DNA from 3 places in the Rhodopseudomonas telluris genome. Region 1 is predicted to be linked to each of the others. Evidence: riboswitches for the same ligand, from Rfam matches in the RefSeq annotation. Region 1 holds a riboswitch; each other region holds the start of a gene.
The links. Region 1 has a riboswitch for cobalamin ahead of ACFFJ6_RS10115 (TonB-dependent receptor). Riboswitches for the same ligand answer to the same signal wherever they lie in the genome.
Positions count from the first base shown of each region.

Region 2: linked by a shared signal. The riboswitch ahead of ACFFJ6_RS21130 (cysteine-rich small domain-containing protein) and the one ahead of ACFFJ6_RS10115 (TonB-dependent receptor) in region 1 are both predicted to bind cobalamin.
Region 3: linked by a shared signal. The riboswitch ahead of ACFFJ6_RS00320 (HoxN/HupN/NixA family nickel/cobalt transporter) and the one ahead of ACFFJ6_RS10115 (TonB-dependent receptor) in region 1 are both predicted to bind cobalamin.

Region 1 is NZ_JBHLWM010000004.1:39,231-42,499, forward strand. Features, by position in the region: gene typA (translational GTPase TypA) at 1-597, opposite strand, end outside; cobalamin riboswitch at 1,175-1,372, shown strand; gene ACFFJ6_RS10115 (TonB-dependent receptor) at 1,479-3,269, shown strand, end outside.
Region 2 is NZ_JBHLWM010000008.1:791,928-795,196, reverse strand. Features, by position in the region: partial or broken gene ACFFJ6_RS21140 (cobyric acid synthase) at 1-523, opposite strand, end outside; gene ACFFJ6_RS21135 (tyrosine phosphatase family protein) at 558-1,145, shown strand; cobalamin riboswitch at 1,203-1,407, shown strand; gene ACFFJ6_RS21130 (cysteine-rich small domain-containing protein) at 1,593-1,922, shown strand; gene ACFFJ6_RS21125 (ABC transporter substrate-binding protein) at 1,959-2,810, opposite strand; gene ACFFJ6_RS21120 (ABC transporter ATP-binding protein) at 2,828-3,269, opposite strand, start outside.
Region 3 is NZ_JBHLWM010000001.1:64,102-67,370, forward strand. Features, by position in the region: gene ACFFJ6_RS00310 (class I SAM-dependent methyltransferase) at 11-715, shown strand; gene ACFFJ6_RS00315 (DMT family transporter) at 712-1,035, shown strand; cobalamin riboswitch at 1,086-1,295, shown strand; gene ACFFJ6_RS00320 (HoxN/HupN/NixA family nickel/cobalt transporter) at 1,370-2,443, shown strand; gene ACFFJ6_RS00325 (FecCD family ABC transporter permease) at 2,451-3,269, shown strand, end outside.

The DNA.
Region 1 (3,269 bases):
TTCCACCACCGGCGGGTGGACGTGCTTGAGCACGAGCTCGAACAGCGGCTTCATGCCTTCGCTCGAATCGCCGTCCGGCTTGTCCGACATCCAGCCGTTCTTGCCCGAGCCGTACAGGATCGGGAAGTCGAGCTGCTCGTCGGTGGCGTCGAGCGCTGCGAACAGGTCGAACACTTCGTTGACGACTTCGGTGACGCGCGCGTCGGAGCGGTCAACCTTGTTGATGGCGACGATCGGCTTGAGGCCGAGCTTCAGCGCCTTGCCGACCACGAACTTGGTCTGCGGCATCGGGCCTTCGGCGGCGTCGACCAGCACGATCACGCCGTCGACCATCGACAAGATGCGTTCGACCTCGCCGCCGAAATCGGCGTGGCCGGGGGTGTCGACGATGTTGATATGCGTCTCGCCCCACACCACCGAGGTGCACTTGGCCAGAATGGTGATACCGCGCTCGCGCTCGAGATCGTTCGAGTCCATCGCCCGTTCGACCTGGCGCTGGTTGTCGCGATAGGTGCCGGACTGCTGCAGCAGCTTGTCGACGAGGGTGGTCTTGCCGTGGTCGACGTGGGCGATAATGGCGATGTTACGGAGGTTCATGGGCTCTCTGTCGGGTCCTGCGGCCGGTTGCCAAGCATCAGCGCGATTGCAGGCACACCACGGGATGCGCCGGAGGCGCGCCGCAGTCTGCCGATGTCTGAAACGCGCGGGGCAATTCCAAAAAACAGGCCCGGCCAAATGAGGGCCGGGCACTTGCACGCGTTGCGACGCAATATACTCAAAAATCGCGAAAAATCAATGACGGTCGGGACTTTTATGATTTCTCGTGCGCCGTCCAAGGCTTGCGCGGCCCCTGCGGGCCATTCCCCGAGCGCTGATCGAGGTGCGCTCCAAAGGTATTGCCGCGCTGCTCTGCGTTGACCCGAAGTCCCGCTTTTCCTGACAGCTCCGGGGGCGACTCGTGGTGGGGACTTGCCGAAAAATACGTAACGTTATAACATTACATACCCTGGATTCCTCTCCTGAAGGCTTCCCATGATCGACCTTGTGCCGGACTCCGTTAAGTCCGAGCTCCCTCGCACGCGCGCACCCGCGCCACCGAAATCAATCTCAGCGCTCCTGCGGGCCCGCATGGGGATCGCGTCAGCGTCCGCGTTGACAGCCCGCCACGCCGCCCCCTACGGTAGCCGGCGACGGTTCCCGCAAGGGATCAATAGGGAATGCGGTGAGGGTTTTCAGGAATCCGAATCCGCGGCTGCCCCCGCAACTGTGAGCGGCGAGCCTTTCGCCAAGCGCCACTGGGCCAAAAGCCCGGGAAGGCGGCGAAAGGCAGCGACCCGCGAGCCAGGAGACCTGCCGTCGTTCGTGGTCACACGCGAGCACATCGGGCGGGGTGTCCTGATGGGTGTCGAGCTGCAGCGTCCAACGCTGCGGTCAGACCTCGTTCGCGGTGACGTGCCACGTTTGCCGCGAGCAAATTCATGACTCCCGTTCTCAACGCCGCCGGGCGTAACCGGCGCCTCCTGTCGTCCGTTGCCTTGATTTCCCTGATCTGGCCGGCTGCCGGCCATGCCCAGACCGCCACGCGCGGGCTCGATCCGATCGTGGTCGAAGGCCAGAGCGCCCAGCCGTCGAAGCCGCGCGCGGCCGCCAATGCCGGCTCATCGCGCCAGCGTCGCCCGGCCGCGCGTTCCGCCGCGGCACCGGCGCCGGCCCCCACACCAACGCAGGCGGCCACGGCCAGCACCGCCGCGGCGCCGACCTTCAATCTCGGCACCCCGGCCTCCAGTGCGAGCCGGCTCAATCTGACGCCGCTGCAGACGCCGGCCAGCGTCGAGATCATCACCGCCGACACCATCGCCGAGCGCGGCCAGCACAACGTGATCGATGCGGTGACGCAGAACGCGGCCGGCTTCACCGCGAGCCCCGCGCCCGGCAATGGCGGGCTCGCCTTCAACACCCGCGGCTTCACCGGCAACGGCACGGTGATGTCGCTGTACGACGGCACCCGGATGTATGTCGGCTCGGGCACCATGACGTTCCCGTTCGACACCTGGACGGCGCAGCGCATCGAAGTGCTGCGCGGCCCGGCCTCGGTGATGTACGGCGAGGGCGCGATCGGCGGCGCCATCAACGTGATCCCGAAGAAGCCGTCGTGGCTGCCGCGCAACGAGGCCGAGCTCTCGCTCGATACCAACCTGACGCGGCGGCTTGCAGTCGATTCGGCCGGCCCGATCAATCCGAACGTCAGCTACCGGCTCGCCGCGATCGGCAACATGTCGGACGGCTGGGTCGATCGTGACAAGACCTCGAACGTCGCGGTGTCCGGCTCGATCCGGGTGCAGGCGGCCGACAATCTCGCCTTCACGCTGAGCGAGGACTACGCCGACCGCAGCCCGTCGCGCTATTTCGGCACGCCGCTGGTGAACGGCCGGCTCGACGAGTCGCTGCGCTTCCAGAACTACAATGTCGGCGACGCGTCGATCCGCTATCGCGACAACTGGACCCAGCTCAAGACCGAATGGGACGTCGCCGAAGGCGTCTCGGTGAAGAACGTCACCTATTATCTCAGCACACACCGGCACTGGAAGGACGTCGAGAGCTACGCGTTCAATCCGGCGACGGGGCAGATCAACCGCAGCTCCTATATCGAGATCTTCCACGACCAGGAGCAGGTCGGCAACCGCTTCGACACCACGCTGCGCGGCCATCTGTTCGGCCTCGCCAACGAGTTCGTCGCCGGCTTCGACGTCAATCGCATCACCTTCACCCACACCAACAACTCGCCCTATGCGGGCACGTCCTCGGTCACGCCTTACAATTTCGATCCAGGCTATTTCCTGCCGGTGAGCCCGACGCGGCCGAGCTTCCATACGCAGACGATGCAGTACGGCCTGTTCGCCGAAAACCGTCTCAGCCTCACCGATCAGTTGGCGGTGGTCGGCGGCGTGCGATCGGACCATCCGACCGTCGAGCGCACCGACTTCCTGACGCCCTCCAACAGTTTCGAAAAGACTTACTCGGCTCCGAGCTGGCGGGCCGGTCTGGTGTACACGCCGATCAAGGATCTGGCATTCTACGGCCAGTATTCGACCGCGGTCGATCCGGTCACCAACCTGATCACCATGACGGGCGTCAACCGCGATTTCGCGCTGTCGACCGGCAAGCAGGTGGAGATCGGCGTCAAGCAGCAGCTCGCCGGTGGCCGCGCCGAATGGACGCTGGCGGCGTATCAGATCGTCAAGAACAACCTCTTGGCGCGCGACCCGCAA
Region 2 (3,269 bases), on a different contig from region 1:
CCTCGGCGCCACTGCCGGCGCCCTCCACCAGCACCAGATCCGAATCCGCGGCGACGCGTTCGAAACTGTCGAGCACCGCCGGGATCAGCCGCTGCCGCATATGGTGATAGACCCGCGCCGGACAATTGCCGAGCACCCGCCCCCGCAGCACCACCTGCGCGCCGATCTCGCTCTGCGGCTTCAGCAGCACCGGGTTCATGTGGATCGACGGCGGCACGCCGCAGGCCCGCGCTTGCAGCGCCTGCGCGCGGCCGATCTCGCCGCGCGGCGCTTTGCCGTCCGGCCTCGAAGGCAGATCGGAATCTGCCGCGACGGCGGCGTTGTTACTCATGTTTTGCGCCTTGAACGGACGCACCGCGAGGCCGCGCCGCGCATAGGCCCGGCACAGGCCCGCCACCACCATGCTCTTGCCGACGTCCGAACTGGTGCCCTGGATCATCAGCGCGCGGGCGCACCGTGGGCCGGTGTCCGGCCGGGCGGAAAAGCGGATACGGGAAATCAGGTCATCGACGTCGACGGTCATGGCGGCACTCGGTTGGAAGAGATCGGATGACGTCGTGGGTGAGCACGACGAAGAGGTGATCGCGGCCGGCTTGACGGTTGTGGCGCGCTGCCGGATAGGACGCGGCATGATCATCGTCAGCGCGCTCGATCACGCCCCTCGCCTTGTCGCCGAGCGCCGCCCGGCGCGATCGCTGTCCCTGATGGCGCCGTGGCAGCGCGTGGTGTTCGATGAAAGCTGGTTGCCGGCCGACCGCCTGATCCTTGCGTTCAACGACGTCGATGTCGCCGGTTCGGTTCACGTCGCGCCGGACGATGCGATCGTGCGCCGGATCATCGAGTTCGCGCGCGGCTGCAGTACGGACGAAGACGTGCTGGTGCATTGCTGGATGGGCGTCAGCCGGTCGCCGGCCGCCGCCTATGTGATGGCGTGCGAACGCGCACCGGGCGACGAAGTGATCATCGCCGATGCGCTGCGCCGCGCCTCCCCAACCGCAACGCCGAACAAGCTGATGGTCGCGCTGGCGGACGATGTGCTGGCACGCAACGGCCGAATGGTCGACGCCATCGCCGGCATTGGTCGCGGCCGCGAGGTCGACGGCGAGGTGCCGCCGTTCGAACTGCCGCTCGGCCGCTCGGCTTAGTTCGACCAACAAACGAGAGCATTCGCTTTGGTCTTGCACGTCGCCGCGCGGCGTGCTGTGCTTTGTGCTGCCTACGGTGCCTCTCGTGCGAGAGGTGAAACTGGGAATGCGGTGCGGCGAGAGATCGCCCATGCCGCAGCTGCCCCCGCAACTGTAAGCGGATCTGTCCGGACCAGCATGCCACTGCGTCGCGATGCGACTCGGGAAGGCGATCCGGACCACATCCGCGAGCCAGGAGACCGGCCGCAGGCGTTGTTCAACCCGGATCGACGGTGGGTCGATAGCAGGAGCTCGCGATGACAACGGCGAACTGATCGGCATCAGCCGGGCGCGGAATGCGCCGCCTCCCCCCAGATATGTGCTGACGCCGCACCACGGCGTCGATCGCCGTCCGCACGCGCAGCTGCGTCTGCGCCCAGCTCGGATGGCGTCTGTCATCGAGCCACCATGGAACCGAAAGACACCACGACCAACGAAGCCTTCAAGGGCTTCACCAACGCGGCCTGCCCGTTCCTGCCGTGTCATCCGGGCGTCGAGCGCGAGTTCAACTGCCTGTTCTGCTACTGCCCCCTGATCGCCTACGAGTGCCCGGGGCCCTATCAGGTCTTCACCGATCGCAACGGCCTGCTGCGGAAGGATTGCAGCGCCTGCACGCTGCCGCATAACGGCTATCGCCGCTCCTGGAAATTCATCCAGCGCTGGCTCGAAAAGCCGCGCATCTGGGACGGCTGCGCGCAGGATCCCAAACGGATCAAGGACGCTACGTCCGAGCGATGAGTAGCTGATCGATGGCTCGCAGGCGCAAATCCTCATCTAGTCACTGGCCCGCGCGCCCACCGGCAGCGTCCCCGCGTGGTCGATGCGTTCGATCGCCGCGACCAGCCGGTCCAGCGCCACCGCGAACATCGCGCCGCCGCAGATCGTCAGCGGCTCCGGAATGACGATGCGGCGGCTTGGCGGATAAGCGCGCTGGATCGACGGATGCAGCAACAGCGCCTTGCCCTGGTCCTCGGCCGCGGGCTGATCCTCGGCGAGCAACAGCAGATCGGGCCGCGCCGCGACAATCGTCTCCAGCGATGCGAAACCGCCATAGGCGTAGCCGAGATCAGTAGCAGCGTTCGACAGACCCGCGGTCTTCAGCAGCGAACTCAGCAGGCTGTCGCCGCCCGTCACCCAGCCGCGCCGCGACAGCGCCAGCACCCGCGCAGGATGTCTTGCCGCCGCAGCCTTGGCGCGCCCGATCGCGCGATCGAGCTCGGCGATCATCGCATCGGCGCGTTCAGGATGCCCCACCAGCCTGCCGACCCGCACGATCTGCGCCTTGACGTCGTCGATGCTGCGCGGCGTGTCGAACTCCTCGACCCGCAGGTTCTTCGCGCGCAGGATGTCGCGTGTCGCCCGCTTTCCGTAGCGTCCCGCCAGAATGACGTCGGGCGCAAGTATCAGAAGGTCTTCGGCCTCTCCCGACAGCCGCGGATAGCGCTCGGCCTGCTTCGCCAGCCACGACAGATGCGGATCACGCGCATAGGGCCCGAGCCCGACGATTTGGTCGGGATCGGCCAACCCGAGCAGCAACTGATCGGTGCACATATTGATCGAGGCGATCCGCGCGGCCGCCGTGGCCGATGGCGCGGCGATCAGCCCGGCGCAACTGATCACCACCATGAGCAACCACCTCCGCATCACGCGCTCCGCATCGCCCACGGCACCAGCACGGGCTGTGCCTCGTGATCGGCGCGATAGGCGTCGATCGCAAACACTTCCGCGAGTTTCGGCGGCGCCAGCACGGCGTTCGGCGGCCCCATCGCCGCAAGCCGGCCGTCGAGGAGCATCAAGACCTGATCGGCGAATCGCGCCGCCAGCCCGATGTCATGGGTGACGACGATGACCAGCGCGCCGGCGCGAGCCTGGCGCTGCAGCAGCGCCATCACCGAGAGCTGGAAGTAAGGATCGAGCGAGGCGATCGGCTCGTCGGCGAGCAGCACTGGCGCGGCGGTCGCCAGCGCCCGCGCGATGGCGACGCGGCGCCGCTCGCCGCCGGAAAGCTCAGTGACCGGGCGATGCTGTAGCGGCGCGAGATCGACATCGTCGAGCGCGCGGCTCACCGCGTCGTAGTCGCCCGCC
Region 3 (3,269 bases), on a different contig from region 1:
GGTGCATTCCATGACGATGGTCCGGTCTGAACTCACAGTCGATCCGTCCTGGCCGGTCGACGCGACGACGCGGATGAACCGGATGTATCGCTATCAGCGGCACATCTACGATATCACCCGTCGGTACTATCTTCTTGGTCGCAACGAGCTGATCAGCAGCCTGGCGCCGCCCGCCGGCGGCCATGTGCTCGAAATCGGCTGCGGCACCGGCCGCAATCTGGTCGCCGCTGCCCTGCGCTACCCCGAGGCGCGGTTCTACGGCTTCGACGTCTCGACCGAGATGCTGACCTCGGCGATCGGCGCCATCGCGCGTGCTGGCCTCAATGGCCGAGCCAAGGTGGCGCATGGCGATGCGACTAACTTCACCGCGCAAGGCGTGTTTGGCCAGCCGGTGGCGTTCGATCGGGTGATGATCTCCTACAGCCTGTCGATGATTCCGGATTGGGTTGCGGTGATCGAACATGCGATCGCGAGCCTGAAGCCGGGCGGACAATTGCATATCGTCGATTTCGGCGATCAGTCCGGGTTGCCTGGTTTCGCCCGCCACGCGCTGCAGCATTGGCTGGCGCTGTTCGGCGTCACCCCGCGCGATCAGCTCGAGGCGACGCTGGCACAGATCGCGGTGCGCACTGGCGCCGGACTGAGCTTCGACCGGCCGTATCGCGGCTACGCCCAGGCCGCGGTGCTGACGCTGCCGACGCGACGCCCTGCATGACCGGGTGGCTCGCGCTGCTTGCCGCGGGCCTGATGGAGATCGTCTGGGCGCTAGGACTAAAGCACTCGGACGGCTTCACGAAGCTCTGGCCCGCGCTCGGCACGCTGGTGGCGATCGCCGCCAGCTTCGGCCTGATGAGTATCGCGCTGAAGTCGCTGCCGTTCGGCACCGCCTATGCGGTGTGGACCGGCATCGGCGCCGCCGGCAGCATCGTGGTCGGCATGGCGCTGTATGGCGAGCCCGCCAATGCGCTGCGCGTGCTGTGCCTGTCGATGATCGTTGCCGGCATGATCGGCCTCAAGCTCAGCACGCCGGCCTGACCCCACCGCGCCCAGACCAAGGCGGCGATTGACAAAGCAGGTCCGCCCGCCTTTGATCGTTCCGTTCAGGTGTGCCGGGAATCGTCCGGCACAGGGAAGCCGGTGCAGACGCCTTTTGGGGTGTCTCAAGCCGGCGCTGCGCCCGCAACTGTAGGCGGCGAGCGATCCTTCATCATGCCACTGACCCAAGCGAGGGCCGGGAAGGCGAGGGATTGCGACGACCCGCGAGCCAGGAGACCGGCCTGAGCCACGTCATCTTCCAGCGTGCGGTGCGCGCGGCTGGGGCGGTCCGCCGCATGGGTGACAGGAAGCTGCTCACCGTTCGGGGACTCTCATGTCAGACATACTCGCTCCTCCCACAGTCGCTGTCGCTCGTCCGGACGGATTCCGCGTCCGGCTGGTCGCCGTGCTCGGCGGCCTGGTGATCGCCAATATCGCCGCCTGGGCCTGGGCCCTCACCGCCTTCGCCGGCCAGCCGGTGCTGATCGGCACCGCCGTGCTGGCCTACAGCCTCGGCCTGCGCCACGCGCTCGACGCCGATCACATCGCGGCGATCGACAACGTCACCCGCAAGCTGATGCAGGAGGGCAAACGCCCGGTCGCGGTCGGCTTCTTCTTCGCTCTCGGTCACTCCACCGTGGTGCTGGTGGCGTCGCTGGCGATCGCGGTGGCGGCCAATTCGCTCACCGAACGGTTCGCCGGCTACCGCGAGATCGGTGGCATCATCGGCACCTCGGCCTCGGCGCTGTTCCTGTTCGCGATTGCTCTGGCCAATCTGTCGGTGCTGAGCGGCGTCTACCGCGCGTTCAAAAAGGTGCGGGCTGGCGAGGTCGTGCACGATGACGACATCGATCATCTGCTGCAGCAGCGCGGCTGGCTGGCGCGGCTGTTTCGGCCGCTGTTTCGCTTCGTCTCGAAGAGCTGGCAGCTCTATCCGATCGGCCTGCTGTTCGCGCTCGGCTTCGAGACCGCCAGTGAGATCAGCCTGTTCGGCCTCGCCGCCAACAATGCGGGCACCATCTCGCATTGGTCGATCCTGATCTTCCCGGCGCTGTTCGCTGCCGGCATGACGCTGGTCGATACGCTCGACGGCGTGCTGATGCTCGGCGCCTATGGCTGGGCCTATCGCAATCCGGTGCGCAAGCTGTACTACAACATGACCATCACCTCGGTGTCGGTGCTGGTCGCCATCGTGATCGGCGGCATCGAGACGCTCGGCCTGCTGGCCGGCCGGCTGCATCTCGAAGGCGCGTTCTGGGAATGGATCACCGAGCTCAACGAGAATTTCGGCGCGCTCGGCTACGGCATCGTCGCGCTGTTCGTCGCCAGCTGGATCATCTCCACCATCATCTATCGGCTGAACGGCTATCACCGGCTCGACGCGCGCGTCTCGGGCGCACGGGAATGAGCGTTTGATCGCCATCGTTTCGCATCGCTCCTCGCGCGCGGCGGTCGTCACCGCCGCGTTGCTGTTCGTCGTCGCCGTGCTGGCGATCGGCTCGCTCGGCGTCGGCCCGGTGAAGCTGTCGCCGCTCGCGGTGATCGACGGCCTGATCGGCCGCGGCGGTGATGTGCAGCAGATCATCGTGCAGCAGATCCGGCTGCCCCGCGCCATCCTGGCGCTGGCGATCGGCGCGATCCTCGGGCTGTCGGGCGCTGCGCTGCAGGGGCTGCTGCGCAATCCGCTGGCGTCGCCATCGCTGTTCGGCGCGCCGCAATCGGCGGCGTTCGGCGCGGTGCTGATCATCGCGCTGGGCTGGGCGGATGTGCGCTCCTATGCGCTGCCGGTCGCGGCGATCAGCATGGCGTTCGTCTCGGTGTTCGCGCTACTCGCTGTCGCAGGACGCGGCGCCAGCCTGTTGCTGCTGATCCTGGCAGGTCTCGCGATCTCCAGCCTCGCCGGCGCTGCGACTGCGCTGGTGATGAACCTGTCGCGTAATCCATTCGCCAGTCTCGAGATCGCGTTCTGGCTGCTCGGCTCGCTGGAAGACCGCAGTTTCCGCCACGTCATGCTGGCACTGCCGTTCATCGTGGTCGGTGGGGCGCTGCTGCTGACTCAACGCGCGGCCTTCCGGGCGCTGAGCTTGGGTGAGGAAACCGCGCAGAGCCTCGGCGTCGATGTCGCGCGGTTGCGGCTGATCGTGATCATCGGCGTCGCGCTCGGTGTCGGCGGCGCGGTCTCGGTGTCGGGGACGATCGGCTTCATCGGCCTGGTGGCGCCGCATCTGGTGCGT